4 regions of the Bradyrhizobium sp. TM233 genome follow, and region 1 is predicted to be linked to each of the others. Evidence: predicted binding sites of a transcription regulator. Region 1 holds the regulator's gene; each other region holds the start of a gene.
The links. Region 1 encodes LexA, which represses DNA repair genes until DNA is damaged. Its sites were predicted from a motif close to TGTTCNNNNTGTGTTCNG; they were not measured.

Region 1 (7,497 bases):
GTGATCGCGCCTTCGATCAGCTTGGCATTGTCCGGCTTTTCGACATAGCTCGCCTTGACGCGCTCGAACACCGTGCCGAACAGGTTGAGCTGGGAATAGGCGTCATCCGCGCTCGCTGCCGCTCGTGCTGCCCATACACCGCCGTGCGGGCTGGCTACCAGAAGGGTCAGACACGCTCCAGTGAACGCGCCCAGAGGGAACAGCAGGGATTTCCGCATGGATGGCCTGGCCTTTTTTGCTTGGCGGTTCGCTTGAGCTTGCTTGAGCTCGTCTCTCGAGACTTTGGGAAGCGCCATGCAATTGGCGATCCAGTCCGTTTCTCACAATACCATTCTGGTTTCTTCAAGGCCGGGATGCACCGCCGGCCGGTACACCGCAAAAATCGCTTCGTTCGGGCCTAAACTTTTGGCAACGTTGCAGGACTGGCCCGTCCCAAGGGGGAATCGGTGCGCCGGTCCAGCCTCGCAGCCATGCCATTTTAGGATGGTTTTGGAGCGCTGGACGGGCTAGGCGATGACACAAGGCTTCAAATTCTCGGGAGGATAACAATGAACGAGGCACCCCGCATCCGGCCGGAACGGAACGTCGAGCTTGGCGCCAGCAACGAGCAGTTCCAGAACCTGCACGAATTCATCCGGAAAGCGCGAGCCAACCTCAACCAGAACGCCTGGGACTACATCGTCGGCGCCGCCGAGACCGAAACCACGATGCGCCGCAACCGCATGGCGCTGGACGAGATCGCCTTCCGCCCGCGGGTGCTACGCGACGTCCGCAAGGTCGACGGCTCGGTCCAGCAGTTCGGCCGCAGGATGCGCCTGCCGGTGGTGCTCGCCCCGGTCGGCGCACTCGAGATCTTCGATCCGGATGGCGCGGCGAGCGTCGCGCGCGCTGCCGGCACCTTCGGTGCGGCGCACATGCTGAGCTCGGTGTCCGAGCCCGGCCTGGAGCAGACTGCGGAAGCCGCGCCCGATGCGCTCCGGCTCTATCAGCTCTATGTCCGCGGCGACGACGCCTTTGTGGCCGATGTCGTCAGCCGGGCCGAGAAGAGCGCCTATGCCGGCTTCTGCCTGACCGTCGACACCGCCCATTACAGCCGTCGTGAACGTGACATCGCCAAGCGCTACGTCCGCGAGAGCCGCCTGCGTGCCACCGGCGGCGATTTCCAGAAGGGCCTGGAGTGGCGGACCGTGAAGATGATCAAGGACAAGTTCCGGATTCCGCTGATCCTGAAGGGCATCGCCACCGCCGAGGACGCCCAGATCGCGGTCGATCACGGTGTCGAATGGATCTACGTCTCCAACCATGGCGGCCGCCAGCTCGACCATGGCCGCGGCGCCATGCATGTGTTGCCCGAGATCGTCGAGGCCGTGAAGGGCCGCGCCAAGATCATGGTCGACGGCGGCATCTGTCGCGGCACCGACATCGTCAAGGCGATCGCGGCGGGCGCGGACATGGTCGGCATCGGCCGGCTGCAATGCTGGGCGCTGGCGGCGGCTGGCGAGGCCGGCGTCGCGCGGATGCTGGAGCTGCTGGAGGACGAGGTACTGCGCTGCCTCGGCCTTTTGGGCGCCACGTCATTCGCCGAGGTCGACAGATCCTGCCTGCATCCGGCGACCGCCACCAACGCACCGAGCGTGTTCAGTGCATTCCCGCTGTTCGACCACGATCCGTATCGATATTGATGAAAAGGACGCAATGACTTCGCTCACTCCCGGCAGCGCGGATGCGCTGCTGTTCGATCTCGGGCGCGTGGTGCTCGACATCGACTTCTCCAAGGCGATCGCCTGCTGGGCGGACCATGCCGGCTGCCAGCCCGAATCCATCGTCGCGCGCTATGTGCGTGACGAGGCCTACCGTCTGCACGAGGTCGGCAAGATCAGCGACGAGGATTATTTCGCCTCGCTGCGTGCATCGCTCGGCATCGGCATTTCGGACGCGCAGTTCCTGGAAGGCTGGAACGCGATCTTCGCCGGCGAGATGCCTGACATCGCCGAGCTGCTGCCGCGTGCGGCGAAGCAGATGCCGCTCTACGCCTTCTCCAACACCAACCGGCCGCATGTCGACTATTTCTCGAAGGAATATGGCGAACTGCTCGGCCATTTTCGCGCGCTGTATCTGTCGTCCAGCATCGGCCTGCGCAAACCGGACGCGGAAGCCTTCGACCACGTCGTCACCGCGATCGGCGTGCCCGCGGAGCGTATCGTGTTCTTCGACGATCTCGCCGAGAACATCGAAGGCGCGCGGGCATGCGGACTGACGGCAGTGCATGTGACGTCGCCACGCGACGTCGGAAACGCCTTGAAGGCATTGGGCATCTGACGATTTCCGCTGAGCGGGAGGCGCCAACGGAGGGCAAGTCTTCCGGAACCAATTTTGCCCGAAATAGGAACCAGAACGCTTTGTGCATTTTTGTACGGAGTTCCGGGAACGGAATGGCCCCTTCCGGACTCTTGAGTCCGCTGGGACTTCTACAACGGACTTATCGACGTGCTGGGCAAAACCTATCTCACCAAGCAAGCCTCTCTCCTGTTAGAGTTCGCGAGAACCACCTCGGATTCTGACCTTTCCGCCAAGCTGATCAGCAAGGCCGCCGACCTGAAATCCCAGGCCGATCCGCTGCCCGACAGGGATCAAGGCCCGAAGGCTCCCGACGTCGCGCTGGACGACGGGCCGGACCGGCCGACCGGGAGTTGAGCGATGCTGGCGGTGGCGCTCGTCATTCTCGTCCTCGCCATGGCCACCCTCCTGCCCATCTGTCTCGTTCTCTGGATCATGCCACACCAGGCCTGAATCTGCCTTCCATACTGGGCTGGGAAGCGGCAGGATAAATCGCGCCCGCTCCGCAATTTTGCCTCTGCCCCCGCGCTCGGCTAGAAGACTGTCGGAACATTTCGTCCGAACGTGCCGAGCAGGAGTTTCGCCGTGGCCTTGATGCCGGTTTCCGACGCCCTTGCTGCGGTGCTGGCGGGTGCAGAGCCGCTGCCTGCAGAGATGGTTTCGCTCGACGAAGCCTACCATCGCGTGCTCGCCCATGACGTCGCTGCGCGGCGCACCCAACCGCCCCAGGCGATGTCGGCGATGGACGGCTATGCCGTGCGCGCGGCCGACGCGGCGACCATCGATTCCAGGCTGACGATGATCGGTGAGGTCGCAGCGGGCCGTCCGTTCACGGGAAGGGTCGGCGCCGGCGAAGCCGTGCGGATCTTCACTGGCGGTGTCGTTCCCGACGGCGCGGATGCAGTCGTGATCCAGGAGGACACGATCGCCGAAGGCAAGCAAATAACGATCAAGGAAGCCGCGATCGTGGGTCGCCACATCCGCCCCGCCGGCGTCGATTTCCGCGAGGGTGACGTCCTCCTGCGCAAGGGAACCCGTCTGACAGAGCGCGATCTCGCCCTCGCCGCCGGCATGAATCACCCGCATCTCGCCGTTTGCCGCCGCCCGAGGGTCGCGATCCTTGCCACTGGCGACGAACTGGTGATGCCGGGCACCACACCCGGGCACGGCCAGATCGTCTATTCCAACGGCTACGCCCTGCACGCGCTCGCCCGCAGCGAGGGCGCCGAGACCATCGACCTCGGTGTTGCCGCCGATACGCTGGAGGCCACCACCGCCGGCATCCGCCGCGCGCGCGAAAGCGGCGCCGACATCCTGATCACGACCGGGGGCGCATCGGTCGGCGACCACGATCTGGTCCAGCAGGCGCTCAAGGACGAAGGCATCGCGATGGCGTTCTGGAAGATCGCGATGCGGCCCGGCAAGCCGATGATGCACGGACGGCTAGGGGCGATGGGCGTCATCGGCCTGCCCGGCAATCCCGTATCGTCCTACGTGTGCGCCTTCCTGTTCATGGTGCCGCTGATTCGGGCACTGTCGGGCCGTTCGGTTGTTCATCATCTTCGCGAGCGCGCCGTACTGGGCCGCGATCTCGGCGCCAACGACCAGCGCGAGGATTATCTGCGCGCGCGCCTGGAGCTGCGCGACGACGGCACCCTCGTCGCCCTTCCCGTCAGCCATCAAGACTCCTCTCTGCTTGCGAATCTTGCTGCAGCACAGGTACTTCTCGTGCGCGCACCGTTTGCGCCGAAGGCCGAGGCCGGCAGCCCCTGCGAGATGCTAAGGCTCCCCGTCTGAACTGCGCGGCCACACGCATTCCGTGAGTTTCGTTCTGTTCACGGTAAATTAAGCAGTTGCGGAACACATATCGAACATATAGTGTCCGTTCATGATTTGTTTCGAGCATGCAGTGGCTTATCGCTGAATTCATCGTCTCGGAATCGAACGACATCAACCGGGGGACTTTGGTCGAGATGTTAACGCGCAAACAATACGAGCTTCTGCGGTTCATCAGCGAACGCTTGAAGGAAAGCGGCGTGCCGCCGTCCTTCGACGAGATGAAGGATGCGCTCGACCTGCGCTCGAAATCAGGCATCCATCGCCTGATCACCGCGCTCGAGGAGCGCGGCTTCATCCGCCGCCTGCCCAACCGCGCCCGGGCCATCGAAGTGATCAAGCTACCCGAGCTCCAGGCTGCCGCCGGCAACCGACGCGGCTTCACGCCAAGCGTCATCGAAGGCAATCTCGGCAAGGTACGCGCGAGCTCCAGCCCGTCCGCAGACGAGGGCGAGCGGCCCGTTGCGGTGCCGGTGATGGGCCGCATCGCGGCCGGCACCCCGATCGAGGCATTGCAGACCCGCAGCCACACCATCAGCGTGCCGCCCGACATGCTCGGCTCCGGCGAACATTACGCGCTCGAAGTGCGCGGCGATTCCATGGTCGAGGCCGGCATCCTCGACGGCGACATGGCGCTGATCCAGCGCAACGAGAGCGCCGATACCGGCGACATCGTTGTGGCGCTGATCGACGACGAGGAAGCCACGCTCAAGCGCTTCCGTCGCCGCGGCGCCTCGATCGCGCTGGAGCCCGCCAATGCCGCTTACGAGGTGCGCATCCTGCCGCCGAACCGCGTGAAGATTCAGGGCAAGCTGATCGGGCTTTACCGCAAGTACTGATACCGGAAGTACTGATACCGGAAGTACTCGGCGCCTCGCGCGCGCCTTCGATCGGCCTCGCCGATCAGAGATTGGAGCGGATGATGGTCCGCTCCGGCTGGATAGTCTTTCTGGTTCTGCACAGATTATCCGGCCCCCTCCTTTCGCGACATCCTCGGCAGGCCGCTGCGAAGCAACATCGCTTCGCGGCCTTTCGAGTTCGAGGGGGGACAGCCCAATGCGCCAGATCGTTTGAGCGCAGCCGCAGCAACGCTGATGGCTCCTCAGCATCGCAAGCCGTTGTCGCGCAATCGCATCGCCATGTCGGCCAAGACACGGCCGCGAGCGCGCGACGACCGCAATGCAGTCGCGTAGCCATCGCAGCCGAGTTGGCGATACAGGCGGGTCTCTCGCCGGTCGTTTGATGCGCGCCTCCCAAATGCACGGAGGCCGGCTTTGTTCCTATCGAATTCGGAAAAGATGGAAAAGATAATGTGATCGGGGCTCGCGGATCCCAGCCGCAGATTTGCCTACAACGAAGCAGAGCGTTGCGTGTTTCAACTCTGACAGAGGCCTGCGCCTCCAAAAGAGGTGCGGGTCGCTATCTCTGCAATGAGGAGCACCCGATGTGTGACTATAGCCTGCATGCCGTCGCGACGCGCCCCGCAGAAGTCGGCGAGACGATCGTCACGACAACATTCCGCGGCACCTCGACGCGCGGCTTCGCCTCCGAAGCCGATCTCTCGGTCGCGGTCTGCCTGCTGCCGGGAACGGAGCTCGCCTTCGCCGACAACGTCCGTTACGACAACCGCTGGATCTGGACGCGCACCGTCAACTCCCGCGTCGGCAAGTTCGGCAAGATCGATCCGCACATTCCCGATCGCCATCATGATGCGATCGAATTCCCGGACGGCAAATCCGTGCTGGTGACGCAGCTCGTCGAGGGCCAGCGCGCAACCGTGCTGCAACTGCCGGTGACCCTGCCGATCGGCGAGCGCGAGCACAGGCCGCAGATCATCGCCGACAGTCGCCCGACGGTCACGCGACTGCCGATCGGCTGACGCCCTCCGGCCCGGCGGGTCCGGGGCCAGGATTGAAATGCCGTCGCCGGCCGATGCCGGCGAGCCCGGTGGGTTTTTGTTTCACGAAATTCGATCGGTGAGCGCCGCCGCCGCCGCACCTCGTCGCCGCACGAAGTTTGGGCCGTCCTGCCTGAATTTTGAACCTCCGCTCCGCAGCCAAATGACCGATGCTGTCGTGGTTTGAGGCGGCGGACACGCTCGATGAAAACCTTCATTCGCGTCGTTGAACTCTGGGTGCCTGACCGGACGCGCATGCGGCTGGAATTCGGCGGTGGCCTCTACGACGAAGGGCTGTCCGCGTTCAAGGCCGTCAGCGAAGAGCTGCACTTCGGATATGACGAGGGGCTTCCAGGCAAGGCCTGGGCCTCCGGCCATCCCGTCATCCTCACGAAATTCGCCAACTCCTATTTCAAGCGGACCGAGCAGGCCGTCGCGGCCGGCCTCACCTGCGGCGTGGCGGTGCCGGTGTTTGCAGGCGAATTCCTGCAAGCCGTGATGGTGCTGTTCTGCGGCGACGACGAGGCGCATGTCGGCGCGATCGAACTCTGGCACAACGATCCTGATCTCTCCCACGAGATGGGCCTCGTCGACGGCTATTACGGCGCAGCGGACATGTTCGAATTCAACTCCCGCCACACCAGGTTTCCTCGCGGCTTCGGCCTGCCCGGACGCACCTGGAAGGCGGGCCTGCCGCTGATCATCAAGGACCTGCACGACGCCAAGAGCTTCCTGCGCTGGGAGGACGCCGCCAAGGTCGGGATCAATCTGGGGGTCGGCGTGCCCTACCGAACCGGCACCGACCAAACCTGGGTTCTGACATTCCTCTCCGCGCAGGCAACGCCGATTGCGCGACGCTTCGAGATCTGGGTTCCGAACGAGGCACGTTCCGCGCTGGTCTTTCGCGCCGGCGATTGCAGCGCGCACACCGACCTTGCCGCGCTCTATGCGACCAAACTCATCGCCCGAGGCGAAGGCAGCATCGGCGGCGCCTGGGCCACTGGCATGCCGGCGCTCAACGACGATCTCACCCATGACGGCTCGATCGCCGGATCCGAGGCCTGCGCAGCCGGGCTGAACCGGATGGTGGCCCTGCCGGTCATCGGCAACGCAAGGCTCGAAGCCGTGCTGGCCTGGTATCTGTAATCGACCGCGTCAATCGTCGGCCTGCAAGTCGGTCTCCGATGGCGTTGCGTCGCGGTTGCGGGGAGCCGCCTTCGGCGCAAGGCTGCCGTCGAAATCACCTTCGCCGGCACCGGCCGGTAACCACGGACGGTTGGTGCCCCTCGCCCTCACCGCCTGAACCGAAAAGCCGTCGCCACGCTGCGTCAGGGCCAGCGCGCCCTGGCGAACGAGCCGCTGCCGATCCACTACCATCGCCGCACAATCGGGCGGCACGGGCCTTGACGTCACCACCAGCGCGGCCC
Region 2 (7,497 bases), on a different contig from region 1:
TCTCAGCGCGCTTCAGAGCGAGGCAGCCTGGAGCGGCAGCGGGCGATGGCCGCCATGGGCGCCGACGATCAGCGCCGCGGCCTCGCGCTGCGAGAAGGACTTCGAGCGCACATAGATGCGGTAATCCGCTGGCCCTTCGGTGGAGAGATAGATCACCTGGCCGCCATCGACGGGCTGAGCGGCAATCGAGACAAGACGCGTCGAGGGATTGGCCTGACAGGACTCCGGTTCGGAACCGAGACCGTCGTCGACCACGGCGAAGTCCGCAGTATCGGCATCGTCGGTGATCTGAACCCGCACCGTGGCCCGGGCCGGATCTTCGGTGAAGGCGACATGGACGCCGGCGGTCCAGAACAGGGAGGTGAGCTCGACCGAGGTTTCGCCGAGGGCGATGCAGGGATGCGAGACCGATCCGATCTCCGCGCGGGCGAACACCGCAGCCGCCAACAGGGGAACAACCGAGGCCAGGATCTTGAAACGCAACATGACACTCTACTCGCCGAGGCCCCGGGGAACTCATTGGGCCTTATGGTTTGCAGAGCGTAAAGGAAACTCGTTACCGCCGGGTTGATGCGCGGAATGATCAAGCCAGCTGCCGCACATCCTCCGCGAGTGCGCGGTAGGAGAGCGCTTCGGCCAGATGCAGCCGGCCGATCTTCTCAGTGCGATCGAGGTCGGCCAGCGTGCGCGCCACCCGCAGCACGCGGTGATAGCCGCGCGCCGAGAGCCGCATGGTCTCGGCGGCGTCGCGCAGCAATTTGGCGCCCTGCGCGTCCGGCTTTGCGATCTCCTCCAGCACGGAGGCCGGGGCCTCGGCATTGGTGCGGACATGGGGCAGGCCGGCATCGGCAAAGCGCGCGAGCTGGATGTCGCGCGCCGCCGCCACGCGGGCGGCGACTTCGGCGGAGCCTTCCGCCGGGGGCGGCAGGATCAAGTCGGCTGCGGTCACGGCAGGAACTTCGATGCGCAGGTCGATGCGGTCCATCAACGGGCCCGAGATGCGCGCCTGGTAGTCCCCGGTGCAGCGGTCGACACGGCCGCGCTTGCAGGCATAGCCGGGCTCGAACGCGTTGCCGCAGCGGCACGGATTCATCGCCGCGACCAGCATGAAGCGGGCAGGGTAAGTGACGCGATGATTGGCGCGCGACACCGCGACCTCGCCGTTCTCCAGCGGCTGCCGCAGCGAATCCAGCACGCGCGGATCGAACTCCGGCAATTCGTCGAGGAACAGCACGCCCTGATGTGCCAGCGAGATCTCGCCGGGCTTTGCGCGCATGCCGCCGCCGGTGAGCGCGGCCATGCTCGCGGAATGATGCGGCGAGCGGAACGGCCGCTTGGCCGTCAGCGCGCCGCCCTCGATCTCGCCGGCAACGGAGGCGATCATCGAGACCTCGAGCAGTTCGCTCGGTGATAACGGCGGCAGGATCGAGGGCAGGCGCGCCGCGAGCATCGATTTGCCGGCGCCGGGCGCCCCGATCATAAGCAAATGATGCCCGCCGGCGGCCGCGATCTCCAGCGCGCGCTTGGCGCTCTCCTGACCCTTGATGTCGCGCAGGTCGAGCGTGGAGGCGGCGGGCTCATGCACCTTCGGTGACGGCCGCGACAGCACCTGTGTGCCCTTGAAGTGATTGGCGATCTGGATCAGCGAGCTTGCCGCGATGATCTGGATGTCCGGGCTCGCCCATGCCGCTTCGGAGCCGCACGAGGCCGGGCAGATCAGCCCTTCCTCGCGCATATTGGCGCCGAACGCGGCGGGAAGAACGCCGGCCACGGGCGCGATCGAGCCGTCGAGGCCGAGCTCGCCGAGCACGGTGAAGCCGGTCAGCGCATCCGGCGGGATCGCGCCGATCGCCGCCATCAGCCCGAGGGCGATCGGCAGGTCGTAATGGCTGCCTTCCTTCGGCAGGTCAGCCGGCGCCAGATTGACGATGATCCGCCGCGCCGGCAGCGCCAGGCCGGAGGCAATCAGCGCCGAGCGCACCCGCTCGCGCGCCTCAGACACCGCCTTGTCCGGCAGGCCGACGATCGCGAAGGCCGGCAGGCCCGGCGCGACCTGCACCTGCACGTCGACCGCACGGGCCTCGATCCCCTCGAAGGCGACGGTGGAAACCCGCTGAACCATGCTCAAACCAGCCTGCCCCTCTCGCACAATTAGGGGTAGCAGAGACGGACCCTCTCCGCAAGAACAATACGGGAACGATCCCGGAGGGCGAGCAAGCCCTAACCAATCGTAAACGCCACGCCGACACTACGCCTCGAATGCCGGCTTCTGTCCTCAGCACATTCCAACGAATGTCCGCTATTCCTGAGGCTGCGGGATGGGCCGTGGTCTAACGGGTGAACAATTCAAATGCTTGCAAATCGCCGGAGAAGCGAACGTCGGGTGTGCAGCCGGCTCGCCAAGATCCATTTTGGCGCGGGCTCGCTGCCGCGGGACTGCACGATCACGGATATCTCGGATGGCGGCGTGAAAGTGGTGGCGGAATTCCTGGAAGTGCCGCCGCAATTCACCATCATCTTCGCACCTGATTATTCCCGCCAATGCCGCCTGCGCTGGCGCATCGGCTGCGAATTCGGCGCCGAGTTCACCGACTAAAGCGCGATGCGATGAGGATGAATCGTCATCGCGCTTTAGGTTGTTGTTTAAGCATGATCTCTTCGGAAAACCGCTGCGCACTTTTCCGGATCATGCTTTAAGGTCTCACAGCCCGCGTCCTTAACGGGACTTTAGCGTTAATCGGTAAGCATCTCTGATCAGTTGCCGAGTGATCAGAGTATGTCCAAGCGTTCGTCCCTCGCCTCTCCCCCGGCGAGATTGCTGCTTCCCGCACTCCTGGTGCTCGTCCTCGGCGGTTGCCAGACCGCCGGCATCGAGGATGTGACCGGCGCGCTCGGCGTCAGGTCGGAAACGGCTGTCAAGGCCGACGCCAAGTCCGATGCCAGGCCCGACATGGACGCGTTGCGCGAGCGCTATCGCGCCAAGCCCAATGATCCCAACGTTGCGCTCGCCTACGGCAAGGCGTTGCGCGAGACCGGCCAGCGCGCGCAGGCGGTCGCGGTCATGGAGCAGGCCGTGCTCGCCCATCCCAGCAACAAGGCGCTGCTCGCCGGCTATGGCCGCGCGCTCGCCGACAGCGGCAATTTCCAGCAGGCCTTCGACGTCCTCAGCCGCGCGCATACGCCGGAGGATCCGGACTGGCGCATCCTGTCGGCACAGGGTGCTGCGCTCGATCAGCTCGGCCGCAACGAAGAGGCGCAGCAATATTATGCCACGGCGTTGAAGATCGTGCCGGACGAGCCGACCGTGCTGTCCAATCTCGGCCTGTCCTATATGCTGCAAAACAATCTGCCGAAGGCCGAACAGGTGCTCGGCCGCGCTCATCAGCGCAATCAGAACGATGCGCGGGTCCGTGCCAATCTTGCGCTCGTGCTGGGATTGCAGGGCCGCGAGGCCGAGGCCGAAATCCTCGTGAAGGCAGATTTGCCGCCGGACCAGGCAGCGGCCAAGGTCGCGGCGCTGCGGCAGCTGCTGGCGAAGAAGCAGCAGCGGGCGGACAAGTAATCCGCCCCTCTTGGTGGATGCTTACGACGCCTTGCGATGCGGCGCGGAGTTGCGGCTTGACCTGCCCTTCAGCTTCTTCAGCAGCGGTCCGAGCAGCGAGCGCTTCGGCTTCTTCACCTCGCCGCGCCCGGCGAGGCGGTTCGCCATGTTCTGGAACAGCTCGGTGGTGCGGTGGTTCTTGGAGACCTCCGCGATCATCTGGCCGTTATTGGCGGCGGTGGAGAACAGTTTCGAATCGAACGGGATCACCGCGATCGGCTGGCTTTCCATGGTCTTGGCGAACGCCTTGACCTCGATCTCCGCGCGCTTGTGCATGCCGACCTGGTTGATGCAATACAGCGGCGGCCGGTCGTTCGGCCGCGCCGCCTTCAGCACGCTCAGCATGTTCTTGGTGTTGCGCAAATTGGCGAGATCGGGCTCGGCCACGATGACGATGTCGTCCGCGTTCACCAGCGCGCGCCGCGTCCAGCCGGACCATTGGTGGGGAACGTCGAGCACGATGCAGGGCGTGGTCATGCGCAGCGTGTCGAACACGGCGTCGAAAGCTTCGGCGCCGAAATCATAGACGCGGTCGAGGGTGGCAGGCGCCGCGAGGAGGCTGAGGCGCTCGGTGCATTTGGAGAGCAGGCGCTCCATCAGCGCCGTGTCCGGCCGGTCCTGCGACAGCACCGCGTTGGCGATGCCCTGCACCGGGTCCTGGTTGTAGTCGAGGCCCGCGGTGCCGAAGGCGAGGTCGAGGTCGATCACGACGGAATCGAGCGCGAGGTCACGGGCGATGGTCCAGGCCACGTTGTGCGCAACGGTGGAGGCGCCGACGCCGCCCTTGGCGCCGACCACCGCGATGACGCGGCCGGTGATGATGGCCTCGGAGGCCGAGAACAGGCTGCAGATGGAGCGGACCACGTCGAGGGTTTCGACCGGTCCCACCACATAATCGTTGACGCCGCGGCGCACCAGCTCGCGATAGGGCGCGGTGTCGTTGGGATTGCCGATCACGACCACGCGGGTGCCGGGGTCGCAGACGCCGGCGAGGTCGTCGAGTCCCTCGAGGATGTCGCGCGTACCGTCGGATTCGATCACGATCACGTTCGGTGTCGGCATCGATTCATAGACTTCGATCGCCGCGGCAAGGCCACCGTCCTTGGCGGTGAGGTGCGCCTTGGCGAGCCGGCGGTCCTGCCCCGCCGCGGTCACCGCGGCGAGCGTCTTCTCGGTCTCGCAAAAGGCCTGCACCGAGATGCGGGGAACCGGCGCAATGTGTTCCTCGGGGTGCTGCGGATCGTCCGCTTCTTCGTCGTGGATAACGGTCATTTGCCTGTGTCGCTGAGCTTGGCCTTGTCGGCTTCGGAATTGGGAGTCGAGATCGCAGTGCCCTTGCGATAGCGATCAAAGGCGATGTCGCGCCGCGCGGTATAGGCCGGCGTCTCGGATCGCGGCTGCTCGAGGTCGGCCGGATTGTCGATCATCGCGGCGAGATTGCGCTGGCTGGCGCAGCCCAGATTGAAGTAGGGCCGGTTCTCGTTGTAGCCGGGATCGAGGATCGAGGGGCCGAGGTCTTCCGGCCACAGCCCGCAGGGGCCGGCGACCGCGGTGATCTTCGAATAGCTCAGGCGGATGGTGGGCAGCAGCCCGGGATCTTCAGGGCGATAGGGATGCTGGACGATGGCACGCGATGGCACGCCGCCTGATGCGAGCACAGACCGGATTTCCCGATAGGTCGCCGCCGCCGCGCGCGAATTCGCAGCGTCGACGGGAACGTCGACGACGACGGAGCCGGTGCCTTCGCGCACCCAGTCCCGGGCGATACCCGCGACGTCCGAATGCTGCGCGGCCGACAGGCCGCCCCTCGCCTTGCCGACGAAGATCACGATCGACTTCTTGCCTTCCTGCACCGCGATCGGGTGGCGCTGGCGATAGTCGGTCGGCACCGTCTGGGTGACGATCTCGCCGGTGGTGTTACAGGCGCCCAGCATGACGGAGAGCCCCGTCAGTGCCAGCGCGACGCCCAGATTGCGACGTCGATCGGCTGATGTTGTCGTCATCGCCTGGTCCCCTCTTGCCCCGTGTCCTGCCCCGGTCCCCAAACCGTTCGTCTCAGTCGATGATGAAGCCGAAATCGCCGGGCGCGCCGGCGATCGGATCGACGCGACGCGCGATGCCATAGAGGCGATTCATGCGGCCGAGCAGTGCGGTCTGCGCGTCCGAGGCCGGCGCGAAGCCGTCGTCGGGCCGCGCCAATTCCTTCTGGGCGACCGCGCGCACCACATAGGGCGTCACGATCACCATCAGCTCGGTCTCGTTGTTGACGAAGTCCTGGCTGCGGAACAGCGCGCCGATGATCGGCACCTGGTCGATGCCGGGAAGGCCGTTGATCGCCTGCTTGGTCTGCTGCTGGATCAGGCCGGCCATCGCCATCGATCCGCCGGAGGGAATCTCCAGCGTCGTCTCGGCGCGGCGGGTCTGGATCGAGGGGATGGTGATCGAGTTGCTCGAGGTCGAGGACACCGCCTGCGTCAACGTGATCGAATTCGTATTCGACAGCTCCGAGACCTCGGTCATCACGCGCAGGCTGATGCGGCCTTCGCTGAGCACGACCGGGGTGAAGTTCAGCGAGATGCCGAACTTCTTGTAGGTGATCTGGGTGGTACAGACGTGGGTGACGGGATCGCAGGAATAGCCTGCCGGAATCGGGAATTCGCCGCCGGCGATGAAGGTGGCGGATTCGCCCGAAATCGCGGTCAGGCTCGGTTCGGCGAGCGTGCGCATCACGCCGGCGCTTTCCATCGCACGCATGGTGGCGCTGACGGTGGCGATGCCCTTGGTGACGCCGGCAACGCCGAGTCCGTTGCTGCCGACGATCGGCCCGCCCGAGACCGAGAAAGGGTTGGAATTGTTGAAATTCACCACCGCGGTGCCGGCGTTCAGGCTGGCGCTGAGATCGACGCCGAGCTGCTTGACGATGTCGCGGCGGACTTCGCCGACGACGACCTTGAGCATCACCTGGTCGCGGCCACGCACGACGATGCTGTTGACGACCTTGTCCGAGCCGCCGACCAGTTTTGCGGCGACGTCGCCGGCCTGCTGGGCCTCGACCGGGCTCGACACCGATCCGGTCAGCATCACGCTGTCGCCGACGCCTTCGATCTGAACGCCCGGCAGCGACTGGCGCAGGGCCGCGCGCATGCCGTTGAGGTCGCGTTTCACCGCGATGTCATAGGAGGCAACCTGCTGGCCGTCGGCGGTGAAGAACACGACGTTGGTCTGGCCGACCTGGCCGCCGATGATATAGGCACGCTGGGCCGAGCGGATGACGGCATTGGCGATCTTGGGATCGGCCACCAGCACGTCCTTGACCTCGCGAGGCAGGTCGATGACGACGGATTTGCCCACGCCAAGCGAGAGAAAACGCGTCTTCGCCGATGCGATGGTCGCGACCGACGATACGCCGAGATCCGGTGCCTGCATCGGCGCCTGGTCGCCGACCGGCGCATCCGTCGCGCTGACGAGGTCGGGGGCTGCGAGCAGCCCCAGTATCAGCATCGTCCCCGTCCAGAACGGGCGCGTGCGCTTCCCCCGAAGGCGCAGGCCCGTCCGATCATCCCCGTAGTTCATGCTATCCCCATCATCACTTCTGTGACGTCAATTGCCGTGCCTGCACCCCGTAACGGATCACGTTCACGCCGCCCGCACGCTTGATCCCCTGGTCCTCAGGCGTGCCGTCGACTGCGTTGGCATCGACGATGCTCCGCAGCGCGAGCTGGAGCGTGCCGCCCTGGCGCGCGGCTGCGAGGACTGCGACCTGGTCGGGCCGGAGCTCGAGCGTGACGGTCTTGCCGACGACGGCGTTCTGGCCGTCCTTCTCCTTCGGCGCCTGGTCGATCGCGAGCACGCGGATATTGGTCAGGATGACCTCGGACAGGACGAGGTCGTTGCCG
Region 3 (7,497 bases), on a different contig from region 1:
TGGTCTACTTCCAGCCGCAGGCGCGGGTGGATGGCGAGGTCATCGGCTTCGAGGCTCTGCTGCGCTGGAACCATCCGACGCGCGGCTTCGTGCCGCCGGACCAGTTCATTCCGCTCGCCGAGGAGAACGGGCTGATCGTCCAGATCGGCGAATGGGTCTTGCGCGAAGCGTGCCGTGAGGCGGCATCCTGGCCGCGGCCGCTGCAGGTCGCCGTCAATCTGTCACCGGTCCAGTTCCAGGCCGGCGATCTCGAACGTTCGATCCACCAGATCCTGCTGGAGACGGGGCTTACGCCGACGCGGCTCGAGGTCGAGATCACAGAGGGCGTGCTGATCGGCGATTTCACCCGCGCACTCAATCTGCTGCGGCGGCTGAAGGCGCTCGGCATCCGCATCGCGATGGACGATTTCGGCACCGGCTATTCCTCGCTGTCCTATCTCCAGTCGTTCCCGTTCGACAAGATCAAGATCGATCGCAGCTTCATCTCCAATCTCGAGGCGACGCCGCAATCGGCCGAGATTGTCCGCGCGGTCCTGAGCCTCGCGCACGCCCTGAATATCCCGGTCATTGCCGAGGGGGTGGAGACGGAAGCGCAGCGTGCCTTCCTGGCGCGGGAGGCCTGCGAGGAGATGCAGGGCTATCTGGTCGGCCGGCCCAACCTGATCGAGCGCTATCTCGACCTGGTCGGCGTGACCGTGGAGCGCCGGCTCTCCGCCTAGCGCTTGGCTCCGGTGGTGGGTTACCGAGTGCCCGTCTCACCGACGTTTGGAACCTCGGCCCGGATACGCGCTTCCCAAGAACGAGCCGAAGCCGGGCGCGCGACCGGCGCAGCAAATCTTTTGCACAACCGCCATCGGCCTGACGCAAATCGGGGCAATAAGCCTTGTGAATGCGAGGGAGGGTCTCATGGAGAACGTACGTCGCTACCGGGCGCTGGCGTCCCTCTGTCGTCAGCAGGCGGCCTACCGGCCGCTTCAGAACTGGGAACTCCTCGGCCAGGCCGAACATTTCGAATATCTCGCCGAGGTCGAGCTCAAGGCACATTTCGACGCGTGCAATGTGCAACACGACGAGGGCGCCGCAGCGCCCGCGACGTGGGAGACCCCGGTCGCGGCGTGACGGCGCCGGGGCCGGCCCGGCTCAATGCGACATCAGCGTCGGCACCGTCATGGCCTGCAGCATGGCGCGGGTGACGCCGCCGAGAACGCGCTCCTGCAACCGCGAATGGCCGTAGCCGCCCATCACCAGGAGATCGAGGCCTTCGTCCGCCGCCAGCGACAGGATGGTCGGCTGGATGTCGGCGCGCGTCGCCGACAGGCCGACCGTGCGGGTCGACAGTCCGCGCCGGCCGAGATGTCTTGCCAGACCGTTCGCTGACGCTTCGTCCGAGACCGCGTCGGCCTCGTTGATGGTGATGATCACGATCTCGTCGGCGCGGGCCAGGAACGGTGCGGCGTCGTGCACGGCGCGGGCTGCGAGGCGGCTGCCGTCCCAGCAGATGCCGATCCGCGCCGCCTTGAACGCTCCATGGAAGGTGTAGGGCAGGAACAGCACCGGGCCGCCCGCCTGGAACAGGATCTCGCGCGGCACGTCGTTGTCGAATGAGCCCTGCGCCGGATCAGGCTGGAGCACGACGCTGAGGTCGTGCAACCGCGCCATCTCGCCGAGCGAGCCGGCTGCATCCACCGGGATCGCGCCGAGCGCGCGGCAGCCGTAGGAGATGCCGGCGTTCGCCGCTTCGATGCCAAACACGGCGAGCGCGGCCTCGGCCCGCTCTACCGCGCGCTCGCGTTCCAGTTCGAACACGGCCGCGACCGCAGCGCCGCCCTCCATCACGTAGGCCGCACTGGTTGCGACATAGCCGATCGCGACTGCGTCGAGATGGGCGTTGAACTGCGCCGCGAGCGAAATCGAGCCTTCGATCGCGCAGCGCATGGGGCGTTCGGTGGGGATGTGGACGAGAATGTCTTTGTACATGGCGCGCCTCCGATGAACATCATCCGGTGGCCGCAGTTTTTCACCGCCCGAAGGACCCGCGTTGAGCTGCATCAAATGCGCAGGGACGATTTTCCCGCGAGGCCCGCGCGCATTCTTTGCCAAGATTTAATCGGATGGACGGGACGTCGTAAGGTGACGATGGCCATGTTGGAGGCAAGGCGACACCTTATCCAACATGGACATTTCGACATGAACGATCGCGTCAATTCCGACACCACGTCCCGCAAGATCCTGAGGCCGCGCCGGCTTGCGCTGCTCGGCACCGTGGCCGCGCTCGGCGTGGCCGTGCTGGCGGCTGCTCCCGGCTCTTCGCCGTTCGGTCCGAACTCCTTCATTGCCCCGGCCCAGGCCGCCGAATCCGCCGCGACGCCGCCGGGCTTTGGTGACCTCGTCAGAAAGGTCAAACCCGCCGTCATCTCGGTGCGGGTCAAGATCGACCAGGACAACGACAAGAGCGCGATGCTGCAGCAGAACCGGATGGATCAGGACGAGGACACCCCGTTCGACCAGTTCTCGCGGCAGTTCGGCTTCCGTGGCCCGGGCGGCATGAACGGCATGCCGCGCCAGCGCCATCAGATGATCACGGGCGAAGGCTCCGGCTTCTTCATCTCCGCCGACGGCTATGCCGTGACCAACAACCACGTCGTCGACCACGCCGAGTCGGTGCAGGTGACCATGGATGACGGCACGAGCTACACCGCCAAGGTCGTCGGCACCGATCCGAAGACCGATCTCGCGCTCATCAAGGTCGATGGCAAGAAGGACTTTCCGTTCGTCAAATTCTCCGACCAGAAGCCGCGCATCGGCGACTGGGTGGTTGCGGTCGGCAATCCCTTCGGCCTTGGCGGCACCGTGACCGCCGGCATCGTCTCGGCCAGTGGCCGCGACATCGGCAACGGCCCCTATGACGACTTCATCCAGATCGATGCGCCCATTAACAAGGGCAATTCCGGCGGCCCGGCCTTCGACATGAACGGCAACGTGATCGGCGTGAACACTGCGATCTTCTCGCCGTCCGGCGGTTCGGTCGGCATCGGCTTCGACATTCCGGCCTCGACTGCAAAGCTCGTCGTCGCGCAGCTGAAGGACAAGGGCGCGGTGACCCGTGGCTGGCTCGGCGTGCAAGTGCAGCCGGTCACCGCCGAGATTGCCGACAGCCTCGGGCTGAAGGAGGCGCGCGGTGCGATCGTCGACAGTCCGCAGGATGGCAGCCCGGCGGCCAAGGCCGGCGTCGAGGCGGGTGACGTCATCACCGCCGTCAACGGCACCGCGATCAAGGACTCCCGCGACCTCGCCCGCACCATCGCCACCCTGGCACCGGGCACGTCCGTGAAGCTCGATGTCTTCCACAAGGGCGACGGCAAAACGGTGACGCTGGCGCTCGGCGAGCTGCCGAACCAGCGGCAGGCCCAGGGAGACGGCAAGGCCGGCGAGGGCAAGGCGCAGCCGAACGCCGACACGCCGCGTCTCGGGCTCGGCCTGGCTCCGGCCGGTGAGGTCCAGGGTGCTGGCCAGAAGGGCGTTGTCGTCACCGAAGTCGATCCGCAAGGGCCGGCGGCGCAGCGCGGCATCCAAACCGGCGACGTCATCCTCAATGTCGGCGGCAAGGCCGTCGCCAATGTCGGCGACGTTCGCTCGGAGTTGGCGCAGGCCAAATCGTCCGGCAAGCGCAGCGTGTTGTTGCAGGTCAGAAGCGCGCAGGCGACCCGCTTCGTCGCGGTACCACTCGCCTGAGGCGAACGTCGATCGGCATAGATCAAGAAAGGCGGCCCTCGAGGCCGCCTTTTTCGTTTGCCTTCAGGACTCCCGGGAGGCGATCGATAACATTCTCGTCAACGGCAGCGACGATGACGCGGTTCGTCCGAAAAAGCCGTGTTCGCTCATCAAAGTTCCGAGTCGTGCAGATCGCCGGCGGCTACGTTGCCGCCGGGACGGGTTGCAAGCGTGGAACTTCGAACTTGCCGCCGCTTTGTGGAACTGGCCGCTGGTTCGCATTTGATCGGTGCCGACATGGATCGATTGAAGCTCTCGCTGAGGAGGGCGCTGCTGGTGGCGCCATTCGTGCTGTCGGCCGGAAACGCTCTCGGGCGGGACGATGGCCGCTACGCGGACTCACCCCTGAAGCCATGGTTCGACAGCCTGCGCAGCCACCTTGGTCCGTGCTGCTCGGATGCGGATGGTTTTGCCGTCGCCGATCCCGACTGGGAGTCGCATAACGGGCATTATCGCGTGCGTCTCGACGGCGAGTGGATCGAGGTGCCGGACGAAGCCGTCATCACCGAGCCGAACCGCGCCGGCCGCACCATGGTGTGGCCGGTCAAGACCGCGTTCGGCGTTTCGATCCGCTGCTTCATGCCGGGCAGCATGATCTGAGAGACAGATCAGCGTCAACGCTTGCTGGATTTGCGCTTCGACGATGTCTTGGTCGTCTTCTTCTTGGTCGTCCTCTTCTTGGACGTCTTCTTGGAGGTCTTCTTGGCAGCCTTCTTGGGGACCTTCTTGCCCTTCTTGCGTGCCTTCGACAGTCCGATCGCGATCGCCTGCTTGCGGCTCTTCACGCGTCCGCCGCGGCCTTTGCGACCGCTCTTTGCGGTGCCCTTCTTGTAGCGGCGCATCTCGCTCTCGACATCGCTGCCGGCGCTGCGTGAGTAGCGGCGCTTCTTTGCCTTGCGTGCCATGCATGTTCTCCCTTGGCCGGGGAGAACCTTTCGACCCGGGCATGGTTCCGAAGGACGCGCACAGCGTTCCAGACGCAGCCTAGAAGGAATTCGCCAGCTCGATCTCGGCTTCCAGCACCTGGATGCGCCGTGCCGCCTCGCTGAAGGACAGATCGCGCGCATATTGCGCGGGCTGATACGCTTCTTCACTCAGCCGTTTCAGCCTGAGCCCCTGCGTCCGGGTCATCTGCTCGGTGAGGAAAACCCTGGCGTCGTATTTGCCCTGAACCTGCATGCCGCTTCTCCGTCCTGAAATCGTGACTTGACTATATGTTCTTATTTTGTTCTAACAAGCCATGGACAACAGAATTAATGAAATTCGACGTAAAATCAGCGCCTTGAGGCTCGAAATGACCGGCGTCGAGGCCTCCGTGCGCGATCTCATCAACGGCGACCGCGATTGCGTCCAGCAGGCCCTGGCGCAGATGGATTTGCGCCGGAAGGTCAACCTGCTGATCGGCGAATGGAAGGTTGCCGGCGGCGGCGACGTCCTGCCTGACGTTCGCGACCGGGGGCGCCTTCGTCTCGTGAAGACAGAAGACAATCCCGAGCGCGCGAGCACGCGGCGCTGAAACCTTTTTGGGGGGCGCCGTGGAGGAAGACCCGGACACGTACCGGATCTTGAGGTTGCGCGCCGAGATTCTCGAATTGGGCTCTGCCATCCGGCAATTGCAGCGTGCGGGGCTCGATGATGCTGCGGCCCAACTTCTGATCGGACGCAAGCGGGCGCAACTCGAGCAACTCGTGAAGACGAAGGCCGCGGACCGCGGCCTTAACACCCCTGACATCCGACGCAGCTAAGCGTGCGCGCAAGCGACACGCTGGAGCTCGTCGATGCCGGATGCCGAGATGGTCTCGCTGTTGAGGACGGTTCTCGACGAGGTCTGCGCGGATGTTGCTCCGTCCGATACAGCGATACGGGAGCGCGTTGCCGCCAAGCTGCGCGAAGCCGCTCAAGCAGCGCCATGCTCCATCGAAGATTTGCGGCGCGCCGGCCGCATTGCGCTGACGCGCGCGCCGACGATGTGGCGCTAAAAGAACATGGTCCGGAAAAGCGCGCAGTGGTTTTCCGGAAGGAAACCCAAGGCGGATGACGACTCATCCCAACCGCATCGCGCTTTAAAGGAATTGCCGATCGAGCAAGGCAAAAGGCCCTGCGTCGCCGCGGGGCCTTATGTCATGTCGGCCTGAGCTCACTTGGTGTTGCTCATGCCCTTGCTGCTCTTGTTCGTCATGGTGCCGCCCTGGTCCGAGCCGGGACCAGAACCGCCCTGGCCGGAAGGATCCGCGCCCTTCGAGGCCTTGGTGTTGGCGCCGGTGGTCTGCGAGGACGACATCGATGATCCGTGTTTCGCCTTGTGCGACTTGGCCTGTGCGGCGAGTGGCGCGGCGGCGAGGCCGGTGGCCAACATTGCGGTGAGAACGAGCTTTGTCGTTGTCATGCGGGGGAACTCCCTGGGTTAAATTGACGCAGGCAGCCAACCGCTATTGTCCGAAGGAGTTCCTGACAAAACGCATCTGCCGCGTCGCACGCAGGCTTCAAGATTTCTTGTCCTCAACGATGATGAACACGGCCCCGGTGAGTGTCGCGCCGATCGCGAACGTCGTCACCAATGTGAGGGCGAAGACGATCGCGGCCTGGCTTCCGCCGTGATCGAGCAGGCTGGCGACGGCGGGATTGGACAGGATCAGCGTGAGGCTGAAGGCGAGGCCGAGGGCTGCGCCCATCATCGCATGCGTCATCAGCTTGATGAGGCCGGCGGGAGAGATCACGTCCGAAGACTTTTTTGCACGCATGGGAACTGCATCCCGAACTGGCATGCAAACGCGGGCTATATTCACCGGTTCCAAACGAATGAAGGAATTGTCATCACAGGCTTCATCCGACGTTCATGGCGGGGCTGCGAGGATGAGCGTCAGAAAAACGGGAACATTCGATATGGGTAAGGTTGTCTTTCTTTACCGCTCGCTGGCCTATCGCAACGCGGCTGCGGACATGCTGCGCAAGGCCCGCAAACTGCCGCGCGGCGCGGAGCGAAGTGCAGCCCGCCGGTACGCGAGGGCGCTACGCGATCTCGCTCAAACGGAAGCCTGGCTCGAAGGACGCCTCGCCGAGGAAGCGCGGCCGCCGCGGCAAACGAGGATGGCGGCGTCGGGCTAGCCTGAGGCGCGTTGTAATTCGGCGGAGCCGGGGGCGTCGAATTTTCCGGGTGTGGTCGTCGCCGTCTTGCGTGTCAGCGGCACCTCGAGGCGACACAACAGTCCTTCGGCTCGCCAATCGAATTGCGCCTGTCCACCGAGCTGGGACTCGACGCTCGCAAGCAGGCTCCGCGTGCCGAAGCCGCGAGATTTCGGGGTCATGACGAGTGGACCGCCGGATTCTTCCCAGCTCAGCGTCAGCAGCTGGTCCTCGACCTGCCAGCCGATCGTGAGCCGTCCCGACCTGGTCGAGAGTGCGCCATACTTGGCCGAGTTGGTGAAGAGCTCGTGCAACGCGAGCGCCAGCGTCTGAGCCGTCGCCGGCAGCAACTGGACCTTCGGACCCGCCAATACGATCTGGCCGCCGAGCGAATAGGGCGCAAGCTCCTCGTCGATCAGCCTGGAGAGCTCGGCGCCCTGCCAGCTCGACAGCGACAGGATGGTGTGCACGCGCGCCAGCGCATTGATGCGTCCCTCGACGGCGCTGACATAGGCCTTGACCTCGTCGGCACGGGTGAGGCGCACGATCGACTGGGCCAGTGCCAGCGCATTCTTGGCACGATGATCGACTTCCCGCGCCAGC
Region 4 (7,497 bases), on a different contig from region 1:
CGCCTTCTCGTTGCTCCTGACGCAGGAGGAGAGGGATCCGCGAACCGCCCGGCAGGCATGAAAAAGCCCCGCCTGGGGAGAGCCAGGCGGGGCAGAGAGTTATTGGAGGCTGAGGTGCTGGGCTGCAACACCATAGCCTCATCATCCTAGCCGGCCCCGCTTACGGCAGCCTGACAGGCGGCAGATTTCCGGGCCCAACGCCGGGGCCGCAGACTGGCCCCGCACCCGTCCCAATTTCGACATCCGTTCGCACAACTGCGGACACACCCGTCGGCAAGATTTCACACCGTTCGGCGCAGCCATGGGGGAAACGTGGCGCGCCGACCACGGGGTGGCATCATGGATAACGTAGAGCGGTCATTTGCCGCCGCGACAGCGGCTGGCTTCGTGGTGCTGGTGATCGGCCTCGTGCTGCTGGCGCTGCTGTAGGGACCGGCGCGCGGGCGGCAGCCGTGCCCTGCCAGGTTCAGGGACACGAGGCATGCCGCATTCTCAAAATTGGAAAAACAACCCCATGCACAGTAGGCGGCATGGAAATTCATATGTCTTCTCAGTGACTTAAGAGTAGAGTTTAGATACTTCATTGCGCGCGACCCGCCCTGTGGGCCGTGCGCCTCGCCCTGAGCTGCGATGCCGACTCCTTGCGGGTGATCTGGCGACCGCTCCGGGCGGCCACCTCTGCCGCCAGATCGTCGGGGCGCCGTCAGCCGCCTCGCCGGCGTGTCGCCGGCCTTCAGTGAATCTCGATCTTGTTCAGGGGAAGCTGGAGCTCGGCGGCGCGCTCGTCGCGGTCCCTCTTGCGGAACTCGTTTTCCTGACGCTCGAACTTCATCATCTCCTCATGCGCCGCCTCCAGCAGAGGTTTGCGCCTGATCGCGTCGCGCTGCGTGTTTTCCGTCATGACTGAGGTCCCCAGAGTTGCGGTCTCATCCTGGAGAAGGCCCAAGACCGCGAGAAGGTTCGATGCCGTAAGATTACGGAATTCTGACGGCGCCCGGCGGCGGCGTCTTTGATACGCGTCAGCTCCGGCCCGGGAAAGAGGTTGCGGCAGCCCTGCTATTTCGGCGGTTGCAGCCCGGAGGATATGGCCCAGTCGTGCAGCAGGTGATTGGCGACGTCGGCCTGGCGAGCCTTCTTGAGCAGGGCGTCCCGCTCGGGCCCGGGCGGAAGCCTCAAGGCCTGTTCCTGGACCTGCTTCACCCATGCGGACAGCCGATCTTGAAGGGTCAACTGCTGCTTGAAACGTCGTCTCTTGAGCATGGCGCGCTCCTTTCCGTGCGAGGAAGGCGGGAGCACAATCGGTGTTCTCGTCACCGATTGTGGCCACGGTTGTGCGGTGACGAACGATTAAGGCCGGTTCACGGATCGGCGTCTGTTCAGTTGTGCGCACAAGGCGAATTGGGGAGGCGGAAGTAGAGAGAATCGCCGGCGGGCAAGCGGCGGGAATGAAAAGAGGCCGCCGACCAAGAGGGCCTCATTCGCGGTCGAGTTCGGCTTCCAAGGCGGCGCGTCCGATCTCCGTTATCCGATAAAAGCCGGTTCGTCCCTGTTCGAGAATCCCTAGCGCAGGCGGTGCTGTCCTAATTAGGACACCCGCAGAGGGGAATTAGGACACCTACTTTCGTAAAGCTAGATTTTGGTGGCTCGCTTAGCTAGCGTGCGGCATCGATTCCCGCCACAGTTGTTCCTATGTTGAAGCAATTATCAGCGCAAGACGGGTCTTGGCAGGCCGTGCTCGATGCTTGGAAAAAGCAGTGCGATGGCTATGGACAGGACTTTGACGAGTTTGCAACCGCCACAATCGGAGTTCTGGCGCCGCTGGCGGATGTTGGGCATCCCAAGGCCGAGGTTTACGGGTTCCACGTTGGTGCCGAGTGCTGGGTGATCTGCGAAGCAAACCATACCATGTTACCTGGATACGATGGATATGTACTCCGCGTCAGGAACATGACTTTCGCGCCTCGTTTCGACTTTGAGGACCTTGGCGTGGATTCCTACGGGAAAGCGCTCACTGGCCTTTTTGGCGGAATTCTTGCGCTAAGTCATGCCGTTAGGAAAGCTCCCCATATAAAGTTCCATCTTAGGAGCCCGGCGGATAGAACGTTCTTTCAAGCCCTCACCGAGCCTTTACTAAATATTCCGTTATTTGACACCGTAGAGGTGAAAGGTGCATGGCTATACGTAACAAAAAAGCAGTGAATGCATTATATGAGCACAAGTGAGCCCGTGGAGACGATCATGAACCCATATGAGAACGCTGAATTTAGGGCCGCCCTAGAGGGCGCTTTTGTTGAAGCCATCAAGAAGGTTGGCTTTGGCAACTTCAAGCGCATCTCTTGGTTCGCGTCGAATGAGCAGGCACAAGCATTGAAACGTGCCGCCTAACGGCTTCTTCTTTTAGCTTTCTAAAACGAAAACCCGCCATCAACGGCGGGTTTTTTGTTGAGTGCAATTAATTGCAGGTACCTGCAATTCTATGTTCGGCCCCCATCGATTACCCGGAAGTTGCGAGTTACCCGAACCGGCTTGTTCGGCCCCAGCGGCAGCACAGCGTCAATCAGGTCCCCAATCGTCCAGACCCGATCCGCAATGCCCAACGCGACCGCTGGCGTGGTCCGCAGAGCTTCATGGACGCGGCAGAGATTGTAGTGCGCGACGTACAGGCTGACCGCCGCAGCGTGGTTGGTGAGCTTCTTTGAGAAGCCGTTGGTGAGGCGGGCGAACCGACGCTGCGTCATTCGCAAGGTGAGGTTCTGGCGCTCCACGTAGCTGGTCGAGATGTGGGACGGTACGCCGCTTACTACGTCGCGCTCCACGGAGATTACTTCGGCCGGGCTGTAGCGGCGCGCGGCGTCTTTTACAGCCAGGTTCGTTACGCTGTAGGTCTTTACGATGACACCATGCGAAGCCCGGCCACGGAAAGCGTCACGGATTGCGTTCTGATATGGCAGGAAGCCGTCAGTGCTGATCTCGGGCGCACCAAGCACCCGCTGGCGAAGGTCCTGCACGAACAGATCCGTATTCTCGCTGTCGCGCTTGCCGGTGCGGTAGGAAACGATGGCCTTAGCGGAGGAGGCCAGCGCAATGAACGTGTACTGGTCGCCCTTGTGGCTGATCTCGTGGCGCTGCACCTTCTTTTGCTTCTTGCCGACGTAGCCCCAAATCTCGTCCAGTTCCAAGCGGCCGGTGCGGATGCCGACCATCATGCGGTCGTGCAACTCGGCACAACCGCGCCCGACGCGCTCGCCAAGGCGCATAATGGTGTCGCGGTGAATGCCGGTGATGCGCTCAGTGGCGCGGATGCTCTGGCCTTCGGTCAGGCAGGCAATGATTTGGATCTGTTGGTCGCGGGAAAGAACGTTCATGAGGGCGCAATCCTCTGTAGGATTGGCCCCGGGGACTCTAGAAAAGCCGCTCTGCAAAGCGTATATTCTAGTTTGGTCGCTGGCCCGGGGCGCAATCTCGGGTGGGTGACTAGGGATCGCTGAGGCTGCAACCACGGCGGTCCCGCTTGTTTCGATCTCGGCAGCCCCGCCGGGATTCGGACCCGGACCTCTCCGCGTGTAACAGCGAGCGTCCTACCGTTAGACTACGGGGCACCCAAGTAGAGCCGATTAAGGGGCCACCACCGTCCTTGTGAGAGAGCGGGGGTGGTGGCCCCACCTGTGTGTCATAGCCTCAGCGCCGGTCGGGATTACGCTGGGGCTCTGGCCCTGTTGTCATGCTTGCCTCCATTGACAAGAAGTATACGGGAATTCTTGTCAGCGTCAACGGCTGTAACACGAAAAAGTTTGACACAGCTTCTGCGTTGTGGTCTCTTGTATACGGCGAGACTTAAAACAGTCAGGAGAGACTTATGGCGGACAACGACAATGCGGGTTCTGCCGCCGCTCAGAAGGCGGAGGAAAAGAAGCGATTCCGTTCCGAGATCGAATTCCCTTACGCAGACTTGGAGAGCGCCCTAGAGGTGGCCCAAACCATCCACGACAAGGCGGGCTCTTCATGTGAGACTGAGGAACTAGCCGCTTGGATGGGACAATCTGCAAGCGGTGGGACGTTCCGAACGCGGCTCGGTGCAGCTCGCATGTTCGGCTTGATAGATCGAGGCGAGGGGCGAGCAACGTTGACCCAACTTGGTCGCGATGCGCTCACCAACTCGGGGAAGGAGCGATTTGCACGCGTTACCGCATTTCTCAACGTTGAACTATTCGCCGCGATGTATGAGCAGTTCAAGGGTCATGCGTTGCCGCCTCCCCCGGCCATTGAACGTCAGGTGGAGCAGTTCGGCGTCTCGCCCAAGCAAAAGGAGCGCGCACGCCAGACCTTCATGAAGTCGGCGCAGTATGCCGGTTTTATAGACGCGTCATCAGGCCGCTTCGTGAAGCCGGGGATCGCTGCACGCGATGAAGCGGCGAATGAGAAGCCAGCCGAAGAAAAGAAGCGTGACAATGGCAGCGGGGGCGATGAACCTCCCGGGTTCCACCCCTTCGTTCAGGGACTGCTCAAGGAGCTTCCTCCGGCCGGGAACGTGTGGCCGGAGGAACAACGAAAACTATGGCTTGATACGGCGTCTAGCATCTTCAAGATGATCTATAAGGACGCAAAGCCGGCGCAGCTGCCCCCTCCGCCCGGAGACGCCGAATATCGCAAGTCTCATGGGCTCCCGCCGCGCGAGGATTATACGAAATGAAAGAGGCCGCCAACTAAGGCGGCTCGCCTTATGATGGTCTCTCCGCCGATTTCGCTTCGGAAAGAAGCTTGTCCCGCCATGCTGCGAGATCGTCGAGCTGGGGAAGGTTGCTAACTCCAACCTCCCGCATTTCTTCCTCAGCACGCGCGATCTGAGGAAGAAATCGTATCTTCCACTCTGTGCGAATGCGGTTGTATTCTGTCTCGGAGGGAGGCGGCGCACGCATTGAAGCTTTTGCAAGCTCTATATTGATGGCGTCACCGAGTAGACGCCAGTACTTCGCATATTGAAACGTTCGCGCCCGTCGTTCGTTACCGCCGCTGAATGCGGCCATGTTCAGCCCAGCCTCATGCTCTCCGCTGTAAGCTGGAAATCCTCCAGCTTCGAAATGGCGCCGCATCACTGCAATATATTGCGCTGTTCCAACTATCGATATGTTGCGAAATTTGCACCTGTCGAATTTGCATCTAAGGAACAGCACCGGTCCGACAAGGTAGTCCTGAGGCGCTAGCATGAAGTGCGCATCTATGTTCCCTGACGCAGCAACCTGCATCGCACTGTGCGTGATTTGGCAAGCTTGAAAGTGGGTCACGGCAGGGCCGTATATCAAGCAATCCGTAAAGACCTTGTCTTGGATTACTGGATCGTCCCGGCCAAGTAGCGAAGCGATAGGTACTTCTTCTTCACGGAAGTACGAGCGCATGCTGTTGGTGATCCGGGCAGGGTTACTCTCCTTCGGCACCGGTTCGCCCGGTGGCGGATTATCTCCCGGAGACGCCGACTTTTCTTTCCGCCGCCGCAGAGCGGCACTGGCGACTTCAATGCCGCCCCAAAAAAGGAGCATTAGAAGAGCGCCGCCCCAAAATGCCGAGCTTTGACTAACCATTCCGGAGAACCATTCCGGAAAGCCAGCCAAAGCTCTGTCTAAGAGCTTGTCCCAGCCTCGCGACTCTAAAGCGGCTTCGAAATTCCGAACCCAAAAGGGCTGTAGCAACCACAACAGCGCCACACCGCCGGCAACGACGAGGAAGTTTCTGATTCTCGATGGCATGCGGGCCGCAACATGCCAGCGCACATCGCTTCTCGCTACCCTCCTGATGGAACCAGTCCACTGTCGGAAAGTAGGACACTGCCGGATTCAACTTAGGACGCGCGGGGTCGAATACGGACAGTACCAGCGCAGGCAAAAAGAACATATTGCGAACCTAGAACAAATGGGGTACATTGGTTTTATCGCCGAGCCGCCTCGCCAATCGTTTGTCCCCCTAGCGAATCCTCGCCATAAGGAGCACGACCCAATGTCCGCCACTGCCCTGCGTATCGTCGAAGGATCTTCCATGGACAAGAGTAAAGCTCTGGCCGCCGCGCTCTCCCAGATCGAGCGCCAGTTCGGCAAGGGCTCGGTGATGAAGCTCGGCAAGAACGATCGATCGATGGATGTCGAGGCGGTGTCCTCCGGGTCGCTCGGGCTCGACATTGCGCTCGGCATCGGCGGCCTGCCGAAGGGGCGCGTCGTGGAAATCTACGGGCCGGAATCCTCGGGCAAGACCACGCTGGCGCTGCATACGGTGGCGGAAGCGCAGAAGAAGGGCGGCATCTGCGCCTTCATCGACGCCGAGCACGCGCTCGATCCGGTCTATGCGAGGAAGCTGGGCGTCAATATCGACGAGCTCCTGATCTCGCAGCCCGACACCGGCGAGCAGGCGCTGGAAATCTGCGACACGCTGGTGCGCTCGGGTGCGGTGGACGTTCTGGTGGTCGATTCGGTCGCGGCGCTGGTGCCGAAGGCCGAGCTCGAGGGCGAGATGGGCGATGCGCTGCCGGGCCTGCAGGCCCGTCTGATGAGCCAGGCGCTGCGCAAGCTGACGGCCTCCATCAACAAGTCCAACACCATGGTGATCTTCATCAACCAGATCCGCATGAAGATCGGTGTGATGTACGGCTCGCCGGAAACCACCACCGGCGGCAACGCGCTGAAATTCTATGCCTCCGTCCGCCTCGACATCCGCCGCATCGGCGCGATCAAGGAGCGCGACGAAGTGGTCGGCAACACCACCCGCGTCAAGGTCGTCAAGAACAAGCTGGCGCCGCCCTTCAAGCAGGTCGAGTTCGACATCATGTACGGCGAGGGCGTTTCCAAGATGGGCGAGATCCTCGATCTCGGCGTCAAGGCCGGCATCGTCGAGAAATCAGGCGCCTGGTTCTCCTATGACAGCCAGCGTCTCGGCCAGGGCCGCGAGAACTCGAAAGCGTTCCTGAAGGCCAATCCCGACATCACCGCCAAGATCGAGACCTCGATCCGCCAGAACTCCGGCCTGATCGCCGAGCAGATTCTCGCCGGCACGCCGGAGCGCGACGCCGACGGCGAGGAGCCGGCGGAGGAGTAAGACCTAACGCGAAGAGAGTTTTCGCGAGGAGCGGGCGCTGAAGACGTTGAGTTGCCGACGTCGTCAGTGCCCGTTTCGTTTTGCGTAAGGGTGGGGTGCGCCGACGATGAAACGGATGATTCTGACCAGTTCGTCCGGCGCCGGTCTCACCTATGCCGATCGCGCTGACATGGTCATCCCGTTCATCTATCGCTTTGTTTCGGGGCCACTTCCGACGGCTGACCACCTCATCCGCTATCTCGGCTGGCGGGAGTCCAGGACGTGGGTCGACCAAATGCACTGGTCGGATTGCGTCCCCGTGCGTCAGTCGCCCCTCATCAGGCGCCAGGATCGAGCCGGTGCCCTGCTCTGGGTCTGCAAGAATTACGGGGTCGATCTCATTGAACTGTGGTTCGACCCCGAACCTAACAGTCAATTGCA

Region 2: the regulator LexA is predicted to act here: its motif matches at 2,182-2,199, upstream of AABA86_RS24385 (YifB family Mg chelatase-like AAA ATPase).
Region 3: the regulator LexA is predicted to act here: its motif matches at 4,987-5,004, upstream of AABA86_RS22490 (DUF3072 domain-containing protein).
Region 4: the regulator LexA is predicted to act here: its motif matches at 5,879-5,896, upstream of recA (recombinase RecA).

Annotation. Positions count from the first base shown of each region.
Region 1 is NZ_BTIG01000008.1:338,701-346,197, reverse strand. Features, by position in the region: gene AABA86_RS19690 (S41 family peptidase) at 1-218, opposite strand, end outside; gene AABA86_RS19685 (alpha-hydroxy acid oxidase) at 549-1,682, shown strand; gene AABA86_RS19680 (HAD-IA family hydrolase) at 1,696-2,319, shown strand; gene AABA86_RS19675 (hypothetical protein) at 2,488-2,694, shown strand; gene AABA86_RS19670 (molybdopterin molybdotransferase MoeA) at 2,923-4,134, shown strand; gene lexA (transcriptional repressor LexA) at 4,311-5,012, shown strand; gene AABA86_RS19660 (hypothetical protein) at 5,618-6,052, shown strand; gene AABA86_RS19655 (GAF domain-containing protein) at 6,275-7,216, shown strand; gene AABA86_RS19650 (ComEC/Rec2 family competence protein) at 7,226-7,497, opposite strand, start outside.
Region 2 is NZ_BTIG01000013.1:93,236-100,732, forward strand. Features, by position in the region: gene AABA86_RS24380 (hypothetical protein) at 13-486, opposite strand; gene AABA86_RS24385 (YifB family Mg chelatase-like AAA ATPase) at 584-2,122, opposite strand; gene AABA86_RS24390 (PilZ domain-containing protein) at 2,351-2,596, shown strand; gene AABA86_RS24395 (tetratricopeptide repeat protein) at 2,777-3,562, shown strand; gene AABA86_RS24400 (AAA family ATPase) at 3,584-4,873, opposite strand; gene AABA86_RS24405 (CpaD family pilus assembly protein) at 4,870-5,604, opposite strand; gene AABA86_RS24410 (type II and III secretion system protein family protein) at 5,657-7,174, opposite strand; gene cpaB (Flp pilus assembly protein CpaB) at 7,188-7,497, opposite strand, start outside.
Region 3 is NZ_BTIG01000010.1:139,813-147,309, reverse strand. Features, by position in the region: gene AABA86_RS22520 (putative bifunctional diguanylate cyclase/phosphodiesterase) at 1-719, shown strand, start outside; gene AABA86_RS22515 (hypothetical protein) at 907-1,119, shown strand; gene AABA86_RS22510 (universal stress protein) at 1,141-1,977, opposite strand; gene AABA86_RS22505 (Do family serine endopeptidase) at 2,188-3,732, shown strand; gene AABA86_RS22500 (hypothetical protein) at 4,009-4,371, shown strand; gene AABA86_RS22495 (DUF6496 domain-containing protein) at 4,386-4,676, opposite strand; gene AABA86_RS22490 (DUF3072 domain-containing protein) at 4,756-4,950, opposite strand; gene AABA86_RS22485 (hypothetical protein) at 5,066-5,287, shown strand; gene AABA86_RS22480 (hypothetical protein) at 5,307-5,516, shown strand; gene AABA86_RS22475 (hypothetical protein) at 5,550-5,750, shown strand; gene AABA86_RS22470 (hypothetical protein) at 5,909-6,157, opposite strand; gene AABA86_RS22465 (hypothetical protein) at 6,255-6,512, opposite strand; gene AABA86_RS22460 (hypothetical protein) at 6,655-6,876, shown strand; gene AABA86_RS22455 (HWE histidine kinase domain-containing protein) at 6,873-7,497, opposite strand, start outside.
Region 4 is NZ_BTIG01000003.1:406,896-414,392, reverse strand. Features, by position in the region: gene AABA86_RS09110 (DUF2798 domain-containing protein) at 1-61, shown strand, start outside; gene AABA86_RS09105 (hypothetical protein) at 734-901, opposite strand; gene AABA86_RS09100 (hypothetical protein) at 1,057-1,260, opposite strand; gene AABA86_RS09095 (hypothetical protein) at 1,690-2,199, shown strand; gene AABA86_RS09090 (hypothetical protein) at 2,239-2,385, shown strand; gene AABA86_RS09085 (transposase) at 2,475-3,365, opposite strand; tRNA gene AABA86_RS09080 (tRNA-OTHER) at 3,527-3,598, opposite strand; gene AABA86_RS09075 (hypothetical protein) at 3,857-4,690, shown strand; gene AABA86_RS09070 (hypothetical protein) at 4,719-5,765, opposite strand; gene recA (recombinase RecA) at 5,989-7,077, shown strand; gene AABA86_RS09060 (hypothetical protein) at 7,184-7,497, shown strand, end outside.